2 regions of the Pseudomonas sp. GQ91 genome follow, and region 1 is predicted to be linked to the other one. Evidence: riboswitches for the same ligand, from Rfam matches in the RefSeq annotation. Region 1 holds a riboswitch; the other holds the start of a gene.

Region 1 (7,424 bases):
TGCATCGCGATGGATTTGTAGTCGTGGTACGCCACCGCGTTCATGCTGGTGACCGCTCGCCCATGGATGATGACCTGGGAGCCGGTGTCGCTGTTGGGCTTGAGCAGCACCGGATTCATATCGGTATGCGGCGCCAGCCTGGCAGCCTGGGCCTGGACCGCCTGGGCCCGGCCGATCTCGCCGCCTTCAGCCGTCACGGCACTGTTGAGCGCCATGTTCTGCGGCTTGAATGGCACCACCGGCACGCCCTGGCGCACCAGCCAACGGCACAACGCGGTGACCAGGGTGCTTTTGCCCGCATCGGAAGTGGTGCCTTGCACCATCAGGGTGCTCATGAGGCGTCCTGCCAGGCGTCGAGGGCCTGTTCCAGGCGTAGCCAATCGGCATCGGTCCCCGGCAAGCCGAAGCGCAGGCTACTGTCGTGGACAAACAGGCGCAGCAGAATGCCGCGCTGGGCCATGAACTCATGCAATTGTTCGGCGCGATGGGTGATCAGCCACTGAAACAGCGCGCAGCCGCCTTGCGGCCGCAGTGCGTACTTTTCCAGCAATACCGACAACCGCTGGCTCGCCTCCTCGCAGCGCCGGCGCTGGCGTGCATGGCCGGCCGTATCTTTCAGGCAGACCTGGCCCACTTCCCGCGTCGGCCCGCTGACCGCCCAAGGCCCGACCTGTTCGGCGAGCAACTTGAGCAACTTGCGTTCCGCCAGCACAAACCCCAGGCGAACCCCAGCCAACCCGAAAAACTTGCCGAACGAGCGCAGCACAATCAAGCCGACCTGATTAGCCTGGTTCGCCACGCTCAACGCCGGCGTGTTATCCATGAACGCTTCATCCACCACCAGCCAGCCACCGCGCTGAGCCAGTCGCGCGTGCCAGTCCAGCAGACGCTGGGGGGCAAGGCTGAGGCCTGTAGGGTTGTTCGGATTGACCACCACCAGTACGTCGAGGCTGTCGAGGAAAAAGTCCACTTCCTGTTCCAGTACTTCCCGCACGATATATCCAGCGCGGCGCCAGGCTTCGGCATGCTCCGCATAGCACGGCGACAAGACGCCGACCTTGCCCGCACGACGCAGGCGCGGCAACAACTGGATCGCCGCCTGGGACCCCGCGACCGGCAGCACCTGGGTGACCCCGTAATAATCGCAGGCGGCCTGCTCCAAGCCGTCATCGGACTCCGGCAGACGCGCCCATGCCCGCTGCGCTATCGGCGGGATCGGCCACGGCCAGGGCGCCAGGCCGCTGGACAGGTCCAGCCAGTCTTGCTGTGCGATCCCGTACTGCATCGCGGCCTTGCGCAGCCGACCACCGTGTTCAAGCATAAAATTGCGCCCCTGCACACAGAACCAGTAACCACAGCCATACGCCGCGCTGCACCAGTTGCCAGCCTCGGTCGATGGAATCCGCATCGGCCGGTGGTCCTTCGCCCAAGGTTGGTCGTTGGTGCAATTGGCCATGATACGTCGCCGCCCCGCCCAACTCGACGCCCAGGGCCCCGGCACCAGCGGCCATCACCGGGCCGGCGTTGGGGCTGTCCCAGGCGGAGCCTTGCGTGCGCCAGCACTTGAGCGCCAGGCGGGTTTTGCCCAGTAGCGCGTAGGTCAGCGCCACAAGCCGAGCAGGAATATAGTTGAGCACGTCGTCGATTTTTGCCGCGGCCCAGCCAAAGCGCTCAAAGCGCTCATTGCGGTAGCCCCACATCGCATCCAGCGTATTGCTCAAGCGGTAGAGCACCACGCCCGGGACACCGGCGATGGCAAACCAGAACAACGCGGCAAACACTGCATCGCTGCCGTTTTCCAAGACTGACTCAGTGGCCGCGCGAGCGACTTCGGTGCTGTCCAGTTCGCCGGTTTCGCGACTGACCAGATAACTGACGTGTTTGCGCGCTTGCTCCAGGTCATCACTGCGCAGCGCCTGGGCCACTGGCGTAACGTGTTCACCCAGGCTGCGCATGCCCAAGGCGCAGTAGAGCGCGAGAATCTCGATGATCCAGCCCACCACAGGCGCCCAGGACAAGGCCGTGGCCAGCACGGTCAGCGGCACCACCGTGATAAACCAGGCGGTGACGCCATGACTGCGCCAGCCACGCCCCGCGGAGTTGAAACGCTGCTCGACACGTCCGGCAAAATTGCCGAACGCCACCAGCGGATGCCAGCGCCTGGGTTCGCCCAGCAGCGCATCCAGCGCCACTGCAGCGACACTCAGCAAGGCCACACTCATTGACTCACTCCCCAATAATTCTCATACAGCATGTCACTCAACGGACGTGGCTCGGTCCAACCTTCAAGTTGCAACATTGGTGCCGGGTAAAACCCCGTCACCGGGCCCAGGCACAACACCGCCAGCGGCTTGGCACCGGACGGTAAGCCCAGCAGGTCGGCCAGGGCCTGGGGTTCGAACAGCGACACCCAACCCATGCCCAGTCCTTCGGCGCGAGACGCCAGCCACAGATTCTGGATCGCGCAGGACAGCGAGGCCATGTCCATTTCCGGCAGGGTGCGGCGCCCGAAAATATGTCGTTCGCGATCATCCATCAACGCGGCCACGAGCACCTCGGCGCAATCGTTGATGCCCTCGACCTTGAGCTTCATGAACTGCGCGGAACGCTCGCCAAGGGCCTCAGCCGTGCGGACCCGCTCTTCTTCCACCAGTTGCTGGATCCGGCCTCGCAGAGTGCGGTCGCTGATACGGATAAAGCGCCAGGGCTGCATCAGCCCGACACTGGGGGCCTGATGGGCCGCCTGCAGGAGACGCTGCAACAGTTCAGGCGCCACGCTGCCACCGCTGAAGTGGCGCATGTCGCGGCGCTCGGCGATGGCGCGATAGACAGCTTCGCGATCGGCCGGGGGGAAGGCATTGTCGGTCATGGTCTCAGATAACCCCACGCGCAGGCGCGAACAGCGCCGCAACCGCCTGCGGGTTAGACGGGAAATAAAAGTGCACGTACGAGGCCGTCATTCGCCCATCGCGATACACCGCCTCGGCGCCGCGCCCGCCATTGGGGCTCAAGCCTCGTGCGATCGGCTGCCATTCAGTGCTGGTCAGTGAGTGATGATAGGTGTGACCGCGCAGCACGCCTTCCGGCAACTCGACCGTTTGCAGGGCCAGCGCAGCCAGACGCTTTTGCATCACCGCGTCGCCCGGCAGCAGGCCCAGCAGTTCAGCGCGCAGGCCGTCGACATCGGTAAGCGAATAGAGCAAATAGAGCATGCCGCCACACTCGGCCAGCAGCGGTTTGCCAGCGGCGTGATGGGCGCGGATGGCCGCGAGCATCGAGGTGTTTTCCGCCAGCGCCTGGTGATGCAATTCCGGATAGCCACCGGGCAGGTAAAGGCTGTCGGCTTCAGGCAGGTCATGGTCATGGAGGGGCGAGAAGAAACACAGCTCGGCACCCATGGCGCGCAGCAAATCGAGATTCGCGCCGTAGGTAAAGGCAAACGCCTCGTCACGCGCCACGCCAATCCGCACCCCGGCCAGCAACGGCTCGACCGTGATCACTGCGGGCGCGTCGAACCTCACCGGTGGCGGCAGCGCCACCTCGCAACTGCTGCCCAAGGCGGCGGCGGCCGCATCCAGGCGCAGGTCCAAGTCATTCAATTCGCTGGCTTGCACCAGGCCCAGATGGCGACTGGGCAGTTCGATGCCCGTCTCGCGGGACAACGCGCCGTACCAGCGCAAGCCTTCTGTCAGGCTGCCTTCCAGCAGTTGCGCATGGCGCAAGGTGCCCACGCGATTGGCCAGCACACCGGCAAACGGCAGGTCCGGCTGATAACGCGCGAGCCCCAACGCCAGGGCGCCAAAAGTTTGCGCCATGGCGGTGCCATCGATGACTGCCAGCACCGGCACGCCAAAATGCCGCGCGAGGTCGGCGCTGGACGGCGTACCGTCAAACAGGCCCATGACACCCTCAATCAGGATCAAGTCAGCCTCAGCCGCCGCTTCCCACAGCAAACGTCGACTTTCCTGCTCGCCCACCATCCACATGTCCAATTGATAGACCGGCGCGCCACTGGCGCGCTCATGAATCATCGGGTCGAGAAAGTCCGGACCGCATTTGAACACCCGTACGTTGCGCCCCAGATTGCGGTGCAAACGGGCCAGAGCGGCAGTGACGGTGGTCTTGCCCTGGCCGGATGCCGGCGCGGCGATCAGGACGGCCGGGCAATGTCGCGGCTGATTCAAAGTTCGATGCCCTTCTGTGCCTTGATCCCGGCCTGGAACGCATGTTTGAGCATGCCCATTTCAGTCACGGTGTCGGCCATTTCAATCAGCTCCGGCTTGGCACCACGCCCGGTGACCAGCACATGCTGCATCGGCGGACGGGCTTGCAGGTCACTGAGGACCTGATCCAGATCGAGATAGCCGTGCTTGAGGGCAATATTCAGCTCATCCAGGACCACCAGGCCAATGCCGGGATCCTGCAACATTTCCCGCGAGACCTGCCAGGCCGCTTCGGCGGCGGCGATATCACGCTGGCGATCCTGGGTTTCCCAGGTAAAGCCCTCGCCCATCACATGGAAACGCACTTGCTCGGGGAAGCGGCGGAAGAACAATTCTTCACCGGTGCTGTTGCGCCCCTTGATGAACTGCACCACACCGCACTGCATGCCGTGGCCCATGGCTCGAGCCAGCATGCCGAAGGCCGAACTGCTCTTGCCTTTGCCATTGCCGGTCAGCACCAGCAGCAACCCGCATTCATTTGGCGAATTGGCGATACGCTCGTCGATAAGCGCTTTTTTGCGCAGCATGCGCGCCAGATGGCGTTCGTCACGCTCAGGGGATTCAGACATGGCAGCTCTCCGTTGGGGCTGGACAAAAACGGCAGGCAGGAAAAGACACAGGTAAAGCCAAGCATCGCCCACCGTGATGCTGTTGGATGGATCAGGCCGGTCTCCGGACTCATGAGTGGCGCGCTCCCTGGGGAGAACAGACCGACAGTGCGCCTTCCCATATCGAAGCGATACAGTGGCAAAAGCAGCGTCTTGACTCATTTACCGTTGCGGGGGCAGCGCCGGGATTGTGGCTGCACTGTGTACAAGTGCGCTCACTCACCGGCTTCCCTGTTTCACTCTGTCGACTTGATCGTCACAGAGCACCTGAAACAAGCGGCGAAGGTTAGTGGGTTGGGGGTGGAGCGTCAATTAAAGCCGGCCATGCACTTGAACCATCTCGCCGGCCCGCGCCTCTATGACTACAAGTACTGAGGAGAAAAACATGCATAAGACTCGACTCGCCCTACTGGTCATGGCCGCAGGCGCCCTTGCCGCGTGCGGTGAAAGTTCGACCCTGCAAGTGTCCGATGGCACCGGGCCTTCGCCCAAACTGCCGGAGCCGAACAAGACGCTGATCCCGACCGTGAACATCGCCCCGGCCGTGGGCTGGCCCGACGGCGTCAAGCCGACAGCCGCGCCCGGCACCCAGGTGGCGGCGTTTGCCGAAGGCCTGGATCACCCGCGCTGGCTATACGTGCTGCCCAATGGCGACGTGCTCGTAGCGGAAACCAACGCACCACCCAAGCCGGATGATGCCCAAGGCATTCGCGGCTGGGTCATGGAAAAAGTCATGGGTCGTGCCGGTGCCGGTGTACCCAGCCCGAACCGCATCACCTTGCTGCGTGATGCCGATCATGACGGCGTGGCGGAAACCCGTACGGTGTTCCTGGAAAACCTCAACTCCCCGTTCGGCATGACCCTGGTGGGTAACGATCTGTATGTCGCCGATTCGGACAAGCTGCTGCGATTCCCCTACCAGACCGGCGAAACCTCGATCACCGCGCCGGAAACCAAAGTCATCGATCTGCCGGGCGGCCCTCTGAATCATCACTGGACCAAAAACGTGATCGCCAGCAAGGACGGCAGCAAGCTGTACGTCAGCGTCGGCTCCAACAGCAACGTCGGGGAAAACGGCATGGACGCCGAACAGGGACGTGCGGCGATTTGGGAAGTGGATCGAGCCAGCGGCAAGCAGCGGATTTTCGCATCCGGCCTGCGTAACCCCAACGGCATGGCCTGGGAACCCCAAAGCGGCAAGCTGTGGACCGCGGTCAACGAGCGCGACGAAATCGGCAGCGACCTCGTGCCGGACTACATCACGTCAGTCAAGGATGGCGGCTTTTATGGCTGGCCGTTCAGCTACTACGGCCAGCACGTGGATGTGCGCGTGAAACCGCAGGATCTGAATCTGGTGGCCAAAGCCATCGTGCCGGATTATGCCGTCGGGCCGCATACGGCCTCGCTGGGCCTGACCTTCGCCGAAGGCACGACGCTGCCGGCGCAGTTCAGCAACGGCGCGTTTATCGGCCAGCACGGTTCATGGAACCGCAAGCCCCACAGTGGCTATAAGGTGATTTTCGTACCGTTTGAAGGGGGCATGCCGAAAGGCCAACCGGTGGATGTGTTGACCGGCTTCCTCAATAGCGACGAGAAAGCCATGGGGCGGCCGGTAGGCGTTGTGATCGATCGGCAAGGGGCCTTGCTGGTAGCAGACGACGTGGGAAATAAGGTGTGGCGGATTTCAGCTACGCAGTAGGAGAGAGGCAGCGGCAAGCTGCAAGCTGCAAGCTGCAAGCTGCAAGCGGGGCGATGAGACCTCTTGTAGCTTATAGCTTGAAACTTGCCGCTACCCTCAAGGATTCCTCGCCAGGTGCTCGGCCGGCAGGACGCGCTTGGCACCCAAGTATGCTTTCTGCCAATACGCCTTGGACAGCGTGTCGAGTTTGACCGTGCCCCCCGTTTGCGGGGCGTGGACAAAACGACCTTCGCCGACATAGATCCCCGCGTGGCTGACCTGCGATCCCCCGCTGGTAGCGAAGAACAGCAAGTCGCCGGTTTGCAGGGCCTCTTCACTCACGTTTTTGGCACGCATCACGATCAGTTCGCGGGTGGTGCGCGGCAGGGAAATGCCAGCGGCGTCGCGGTAGACAAACCCAATCAGGCCACTGCAATCAAAACCCGAGTCGGGAGTATTACCGCCCCAGCGATAAGGCGTTCCCACCAAACCCAAGGCGCGAAACAGCACGTCCTCGGCAACTGGCGAGAAATTCTGGGTGGAGTAGTTGAACACCGGCTTGGGCTTGACAGTCACAGGCGCGGGTTGCGGGCGACTTGCGCAGGCGCTGAGCAACGCGGCGCAAACGAGAAGAATTAGGCGGGCCGAGTTCGACATGGGCTGAACAATCCTGATCTGGATGCGGCTTTCGCTGCCGAAGGCTGAAACCAGGCCGCGCAAGCAAGCTCGCGCGGGTTGGTTCGCAACAATATCTCAGGATTCTAGCGCTTACACGTCAAACTTCAAGTATCACTTTAACTTTACTTGCGGGCGGTAACGGTAGCAGGGGCCATCGCCAGGGCGCGCTTGGCCTCGATGAAGGTCTTGCTCCAGTAGCTGGAGCCCAGTTTATCGACCCGCACACCACCGCTGCGG
Region 2 (7,424 bases), on a different contig from region 1:
CGCCGCGTCGACGTCGCTGTCGAGGTTGGCATCGAGCATCAGTTCCTGGTCGATACGCGTCTCGCGTACCAGTCGCAGAATATCTTTTTGCAGCTCCCTGGCACGTCGTGGGTCGAGCAACTGCGCTTCGTAATACTCATCGGCCAACAGTTCCAGATTACGCAATGGGCCGTAGGTTTCAGCGCGGCTCAGCGGCGGCATCAGGTGATCGATGATCACTGCCTGGGTACGGCGCTTGGCCTGGGCGCCCTCGCCCGGGTCATTGACAATAAACGGATAGATATTGGGCAGCGGGCCGAGCAGCGCATCCGGCCAGCAGCTCTCGGAAAGTCCAACGCCCTTGCCCGGTAGCCACTCCAGGTTGCCGTGCTTACCCACATGAATCAGCGCATGGGCGCCGTAGGTCTGGCGCAACCAGAAGTAGAAGGCCAGATAGGCGTGGGGTGGCACCAGGTCCGGGTCGTGATACACGGCACTGGCGTCCACCTGATAGCCGCGGGCGGGCTGAATACCGACAAAGGTCAGGCCAAAGCGCACGCCGGCGATCATCAGGCGGCCGTCACGGAACATCGGGTCATGATCCGGCGTGCCCCAGCGCGCCAACACTGCGGCGCGGTTGGCTTCGGGCAACTGCTTGAACAGGGTGTCGTAGGCGTCCAGTCCCAGGCTTTGATGGCAGGGGCGCAGGTCCAGGCTATCGAGGTCGTTGCTCACGCCACCCAGCAGTTGCTGAATCAACGCCGTGCCGCTGTCCGGTAACACCTGCGGCAGCGGATACCCCTCGGCTTGCAGCGCACGGAGAATATTCAAGGCGGCGGCCGGGGTGTCCAGGCCCACGCCATTGCCGATGCGGCCGTCACGGGTCGGGTAGTTGGCGAGAATCAACGCGATACGCTTTTGCGGGTTTGGCACCTGTGCCAGGTCAACCCAGCGTCGCGCCAGTTCAGCGACAAAATCCATGCGTTCCGCTACGGCCCGATAGCACACCACGTCCGACTGACTGCGCTCGCTGCGCCAGGCAAGGTCCTTGAAGCTGATGGGCCGGCTGATGATGCGACCGTCCAGCTCCGGCAAGGCAATGTGCATCGCCAGGTCACGCGGTCCAAGGCCCTGCTCGCTGGCTCGCCAGCCCGGCTCATTGTCTTGGGCACAAATCGCCTGAATCACCGGTATATTGCGCCGAAACGGCCGCAGATGCGGCGCTTCAGGGCTGGACTGGGCAAAACCGGTGGTATTCAGAATCACCGATGCCTGGACTTCATCCAGCAGGTCCTCAACCACCGCGAGGCAGCCGGGCTCCTTCAAGCTGGCCACCGCCATCGGCAACGGGTTGAGTCCCGAGGCCTGCAAACGCTGGCAGAACACATCAATGAAAGCGGTATTGGCCGCCTGTAAATGCGAACGGTAGAACAGTACCGCCGCCACCGGACGCTCGGCTTGCCAGTCCGCCTGCCAATCGCTCAGCCCGGCATGGGCCTGGCGTGGATGATAAATCGCCGTGCGCGGCAGGATCTGCGGTTCGCACCAGGGGTAAGCGCGGCCCAATTGGCCGGCTGCCAGGCAGCCATAAAAATTCAACGCATTGCCCAGGCCACCTTGGCGCAGGAACTGCCACAAGCGATCGCGCGTCTCGGCATCGACGGTGCTCAGGCTGCTGAGTTCCGGGTCAGGCCGGTCATCGCCTGGCACCAGAATCAGTTGTACGCCCTGCTCCGCCAGCTCCACCAGGCGCTGAATGCCGTAGCGCCAGTAGCCAATGCCGCCATGCAGCGAAATCAGGATGAGCTTGGCATGGCGCAGCACCTGGTCGACATACAGATCGACCGACGCATGGTTCTGCACCTGCATCGGATTGGCCAGGCGCAGGCTCGGATAATCCTCGGGCAACTGCCGCGCCGCTTCCGCCAGCAATGCCAGGCTGGAGTCGCCACTGCACAGGATCACCAGCTCGGCTGGGGTCTGTCCGAGGTCGGCGATGTTGTCATCGGCAACGAATCCGCCGGGCTGGGTCCTGAGCAAGTGCATGATTTAAACGCTGAGGGCGGCGCGCAGCTGCGCTTCGAGACCCGCCGCATCCAATGCCTGGCCGATCAACACCAACCGCGTGGTGCGGGCTTCATCAGCCCCCCAGGCACGGTCGAAATGCTTGTCGAAACGCGTCCCGACGCCCTGGATCAGCAGGCGCATCGGCTTGCCGGGAATCGCGGCGAAGCCTTTCACGCGCAGGATCCCGTGCTGCACCACCAGTTGCGCCAAAGCATCCAGCAGCCGCGCTTCGTCGGCCTGCGGCAGGTCAATGGAGATGGAGTCGAACGCATCGTGATCATGCTCATGATCGTCTTCACCTTCGTGATGATGATCGTGATGACTATGGCGCGCGTCGATATGTGCTTCGGAGCCAGCACCGAGGCCGATCAGCACATCCAGCGGCAGGCGACCACTGCTGGCTTCGATGACTTTCACCGCCGGCGGCAACTCTTGCGCCACTTCCAGGCGCACGCGGGCCAGGTCTTCAGGGCTGATCAAGTCGGTCTTGTTGAGGATCACCAGGTCGGCGCTGGCCAACTGGTCGGCAAACAACTCGTGCAGCGGCGACTCATGGTCCAGGTTCGGGTCAAGCTTGCGCTGGGCATCGACCTGATCCGGGAACGCGGCGAAGGTACCGGCCGCCACGGCCGGACTGTCGACCACGGTGATCACCGCGTCAACGGTGCAGGCGCTGCGGATTTCCGGCCACTGGAAGGCCTGGACCAGTGGTTTTGGCAGGGCCAGGCCCGAGGTTTCGATAAGGATGTGATCGAGGTCGCCACGACGAGCCACCAACTCCCGCATCACCGGAAAGAACTCTTCCTGGACGGTGCAGCACAGGCAGCCGTTGGCCAGTTCGTAGACCCGACCATTGGCTTCTTCTTCGGTGCAACCGATGGCGCACTGCTTGAGAATCTCACCGTCGATGCCCAATTCACCGAACTCGTTGACGATCACCGCGATGCGGCGGCCTTGCGCGTTGTCCAGCATATGCCGCAGCAAGGTGGTTTTACCTGATCCGAGGAAGCCGGTAACGATAGTGACGGGGAGTTTGGCCAGTGTTTTCATCGAATGCCCTTTAGGGCGGGCATACGGGACGACTGGCCCTGCGGCGGCGCGCAGAAACGAAATTCGTCACCGGATCACCCCGCCCGGTTGAAATGGAAAATCAGTTGCGAGGCAGGTCTCCTGGCTTGGGGCTTGCCGCTCTTTCGAGCGGCGCTGGCTGCGCCTTCCCGCCGGGTTCCGGCAGTGGCATGGCAGGCAGATAAACCCTTTACAGTTGCGGGGGCAGCCGCGGCATTGACCGCGTTCCCTTCTTAGCTTCGACCTCGGCCGAAGAACCTCGAAGCTGCAAGGCTACAGGGGCTCGGGCCATTTGACTACCATCCCCGGGCCATGCTCTCCTACGCATCTTGTTTCGGGTGCCCTTCACAGGGTGAAACGGGAAACCGGTAAATCCAGAGCTGTTTTTCAAGGCTCAGGACCAGTCCGGTGCTGCCCCCGCAACGGTAAGCGAGCGAAGTGTCAAATCCACTGTGCCAGCGGCATGGGAAGGTGACGCTTTTCGGGATGACTCTTTCCAGAGCCCCCCTCGCAAGCCCGGAGACCGGCCCGATCATTCAATAACAAACCCGCGGTGGGCGGGCGCTGTTCCGAACCCTGCGTGCCCGGCTCGCGGGGTTTGCATGCGCTCGTTTCACCCTGTCACTCGAAAGGGACGCGCCATGTCGATCATCAGCAGCACTTCGCCTACCGCCAGCAGCACCGCCACCTTGAGTCAGCGCCTGACCGCCGCCATTGGTGCGTCGATCCTCGGTGTGTGCCTGGTGTACTTCGCCGGGTTCTCGCACATCGAGGCCGTCCACAACGCCGCCCACGATACGCGCCACAGCGCCGCCTTCCCGTGCCATTGAGGGCTGTCGACATGATCAAGCGAATTGCCCAAACCGCCGGTTTTACCGGTCTGCTGGCCGCGCTGTTGTTGACCTTGCTGCAAAGCCTGTGGGTTGCCCCGCTGATTATCCAGGCGGAAGCCTATGAAAGCGCCCCGGCCGCCAGCGAGGTCCACGAGCACGCCGCAGGCACCGTGGCCCACAGCCACGACGCCGAAGCTTGGGCCCCGGAAGATGGCTGGCAGCGCGTGGTGTTCACCACGGGCAGTAATCTGGTGGTGGCGGTGGGTTTCGCACTATTGCTCGCCGGCCTGTACACCCTGCGCGCACCGACTCGTACGGCCCAGGGGTTGCTCTGGGGACTGGCCGGTTACGCCACGTTTGTGCTGGCGCCGACGTTGGGTCTGCCACCGGAATTGCCGGGCACCGCCGCGGCGGATCTGGCGCAACGGCAACTCTGGTGGATCGGCGCTGCTGCCTCCACAGCCGTGGGCATCGCACTGATCGCGTTTGGGCGTCATTGGCTACTGAAAATCCTCGGCGTGGCGATTCTGGCGGTGCCCCATGTGATTGGCGCGCCGCAACCGCTGGTGCACTCGATGTTGGCGCCTGAAGCCCTGGAAACGCAGTTCAAGCTCGCCTCGCAGTTGACCAACGTTGCATTCTGGCTGGCGCTGGGCTTGATCAGCGCCTGGTTGTTTCGCCGTAATCACGCCACTCAGTACGCGGCATGAGGCCAGACAGCACCACGCCGATCCTGGTGGTCGGCCTGGGTTGCCAGCGCGGTTGTGACGTCGACACCCTGCTCGCTCTGTTTCACACCGCCCTGGCTGCCGAGGGAGTCGATCCGCGGCGCATCAACGCGCTGGCCAGTATCGAGCACAAACGCGATGAACCGGGGTTGCTCGCACTGGCCAATGCCCTCCGGCTGCCGTTGCAGTTTTTCGCTGCCGAGCAATTGACGGTCTACGCCCCCCGGCTAAGCCACCGTTCGGCGCTGGCGTTTACCCACACCGGTTGCCACGGCATCGCCGAAAGTGCCGCCCTGGCCCTGGCCGAGCAGTTGTCTGGGGCCCCTGCCCGGCTGTTGATCACTCGCCAAAAAAACCCTCAGGCGACCTTTGCCTTGGCGTACGCCGGTTAAACGCCGGATAATCCCTTGTTTGATCATGAGCAAACTTCATCTGGAGCCTTGCTCACCTGCTTTTCCACAGGAATCCATTCATGACCGTCTTCTTCATCGGCGCCGGCCCCGGCGATCCGGAACTGATCACCGTCAAAGGCCAACGGCTGATCCGCAGTTGCCCGGTGATCATCTATGCCGGTTCCCTGGTGCCGGCCGCAGTGCTGGAAGGGCATCAGGCCGAACAGGTGATCAATAGCGCCGAGTTGCACCTGGAGCAGATCATCGATTTGATCAAGGACGCCCATGGCAAAGGTCAAGACGTGGCACGGGTGCATTCCGGTGATCCGAGCCTATATGGCGCGATTGGTGAGCAGATTCGGCACTTGCGGGAGCTGCAGATTCCCTTCCAGATCATTCCGGGAGTCACGGCAGTGGCGGCCTGCGCGGCCCTGCTGGAAAGTGAATTGACCCTGCCGGATATCGCCCAGAGCGTGATTTTGACGCGGTATGCGGACAAGACCACGATGCCGGCGAGGGAAAGCTTCGCCAGCCTGGCGCAGCATGGCACCACCATGGCAATTCACCTTGGCGTCAGTCATTTGCAAAAGATTGTTGCTGAGTTGTTGCCGCATTACGGCGCCGATTGCCCGATCGCCGTGGTGCATCGCGCAACCTGGCCGGATCAGGACTGGGCGATTGGTACATTGGCGGATATTGTCGAGAAAGCAGCAGCAAAAGGCTTCAGGCGTACTGCTTTGATTGTGGTGGGGCGGGTACTCGCCAGCGATAGTTTCAGCGAGTCATCACTGTATCGCGCAGGTCACGCGCACCTCTATCGTTCCTGACAAAGCAACGCAATGGCCGCCACCTGCTGCGGCGTGCTTAAAAAACGACGCCCCGCGTAATGCCGGTCAGTTAAGGGAACGCCAACTACTGTAGGAGCGAGCTTGCTCGCGAAGAACGCCAAGGCACCGCGTTTATCCTGAATGCACGCGTTATCGTTGACGTTTTTCGCGAGCAAGCTCGCTCCTACAGAAAAGGCTTAACTGACCGGCATTACACGGGGCGTCGTTTTTTGCCTTACTCAGTAGTAGGCGTTTTCTTTCTGCGTGTGATCGGTCACGTCGCGCACGCCCTTGAGTTCGGGAATCCGCTCCAGCAACGTGCGCTCGATACCTTCACGCAACGTCACATCGGCCTGGCCGCAGCCCTGGCAACCACCACCAAACTTCAGTACCGCGATACCGTCATCGACCACGTCGATCAAGCTGACCTGGCCACCGTGGCTGGCCAGCCCCGGGTTGATCTCGGTCTGCAGGTAATAGTTGATGCGTTCGTTGATCGGACTGTCGGCATTGACGTTCGGCACCTTGGCGTTGGGCGCCTTGATGGTCAGTTGGCCGCCCATGCGATCGGTGGCGTAGTCGACCACCGCATCGTCAAGGAAGGCTTCGCTGAACGCGTCGATATACGCAGTGAAGCTCTTGAGACCCAGCGCGGTGTCTTCGGGCTTTTCTTCACCCGGCTTGCAATAGGCAATGCACGTCTCTGCGTACTGGGTGCCGGGCTGGGTGATGAAGACGCGAATGCCGATACCCGGGGTGTTCTGCTTGGACAGCAGATCAGCCAGGTAATCGTGGGCGGCGTCGGTAATGGTTATGGCAGTCATGGAAACTCCTCACAGGCTTGCCGGCAGTTTACGCCAATCCTTGGAATGGCACAAAGTCCTAGTATTTTTGTCGGGAAAGGCCGAGGCGCGCAATCACAGGTTCTCATAGCGATTCATGTCCAGTACGCCCTCTTCCACTGGCGTCGTTTCACGGATGTAGCGCGACAGATCGTGGAAGTACCGCCAAAATTGCGGATGACTGCGGCGTATGCCCCAGCGCTCGACAATTCGCTCAAAACCCTGGGTGTCCTTGGCCCGCTGCATGTCCTCGACAAACTCGGGTACTTCCTCGGCAGGAACGTTGAAGATAAAGTTCGGATAACTGCTGAACACCCCCGGATAGATCGTCAGGGTGTCCAGCCCAGGCCGATAGCGATAGGCTTCGCCGAGCATAAAAGCCACATTGCTATGCGCGCGGTTACGCAACAGGCTGTACACCTCACGTTTGCCGCTACGGGTTTCGACACGCAGCATTGTGGCTTCCGGCAACTGCTCGATCACCTTGAGCCCCGCCGCCGGCCTGGAAGTCAGGCGACTCAGGGCTTGTTCGGCATCGCGCAGCGCCGGATCGATACCGGGCCGCGAGCAATACGCGCTGATACAGCGGTTGATCGGGTCCGGCCTGACATTCAGGGCGCCCGAGCGGGCCAGCAATTGCCTGGCGAAGTCACGCTTGGGCGACGTCTCGTCCAGTGTGAGCCCACTT

What was found. Region 1 has a riboswitch for cobalamin ahead of cobO (cob(I)yrinic acid a,c-diamide adenosyltransferase). Riboswitches for the same ligand answer to the same signal wherever they lie in the genome.
Region 2: linked by a shared signal. The riboswitch ahead of cobW (cobalamin biosynthesis protein CobW) and the one ahead of cobO (cob(I)yrinic acid a,c-diamide adenosyltransferase) in region 1 are both predicted to bind cobalamin.

What each region holds. Positions count from the first base shown of each region.
Region 1 is NZ_JCAXED010000008.1:18,432-25,855, reverse strand. Features, by position in the region: gene AC6CIA_RS13465 (cobyric acid synthase) at 1-335, opposite strand, end outside; gene cobD (threonine-phosphate decarboxylase CobD) at 332-1,321, opposite strand; gene cbiB (adenosylcobinamide-phosphate synthase CbiB) at 1,314-2,222, opposite strand; gene bluB (5,6-dimethylbenzimidazole synthase) at 2,219-2,869, opposite strand; gene AC6CIA_RS13445 (cobyrinic acid a,c-diamide synthase CobB) at 2,874-4,184, opposite strand; gene cobO (cob(I)yrinic acid a,c-diamide adenosyltransferase) at 4,181-4,792, opposite strand; cobalamin riboswitch at 4,870-5,117, opposite strand; gene AC6CIA_RS13435 (PQQ-dependent sugar dehydrogenase) at 5,217-6,530, shown strand; gene AC6CIA_RS13430 (C40 family peptidase) at 6,627-7,166, opposite strand; gene AC6CIA_RS13425 (C40 family peptidase) at 7,310-7,424, opposite strand, start outside.
Region 2 is NZ_JCAXED010000001.1:56,161-63,584, reverse strand. Features, by position in the region: gene cobN (cobaltochelatase subunit CobN) at 1-2,025, opposite strand, end outside; gene cobW (cobalamin biosynthesis protein CobW) at 2,029-3,096, opposite strand; cobalamin riboswitch at 3,190-3,391, opposite strand; cobalamin riboswitch at 3,434-3,660, shown strand; gene AC6CIA_RS00220 (CbtB domain-containing protein) at 3,756-3,944, shown strand; gene AC6CIA_RS00215 (CbtA family protein) at 3,956-4,657, shown strand; gene AC6CIA_RS00210 (cobalamin biosynthesis protein) at 4,654-5,067, shown strand; gene cobM (precorrin-4 C(11)-methyltransferase) at 5,148-5,894, shown strand; gene nfuA (Fe-S biogenesis protein NfuA) at 6,134-6,718, opposite strand; gene AC6CIA_RS00195 (fatty acid cis/trans isomerase) at 6,812-7,424, opposite strand, start outside.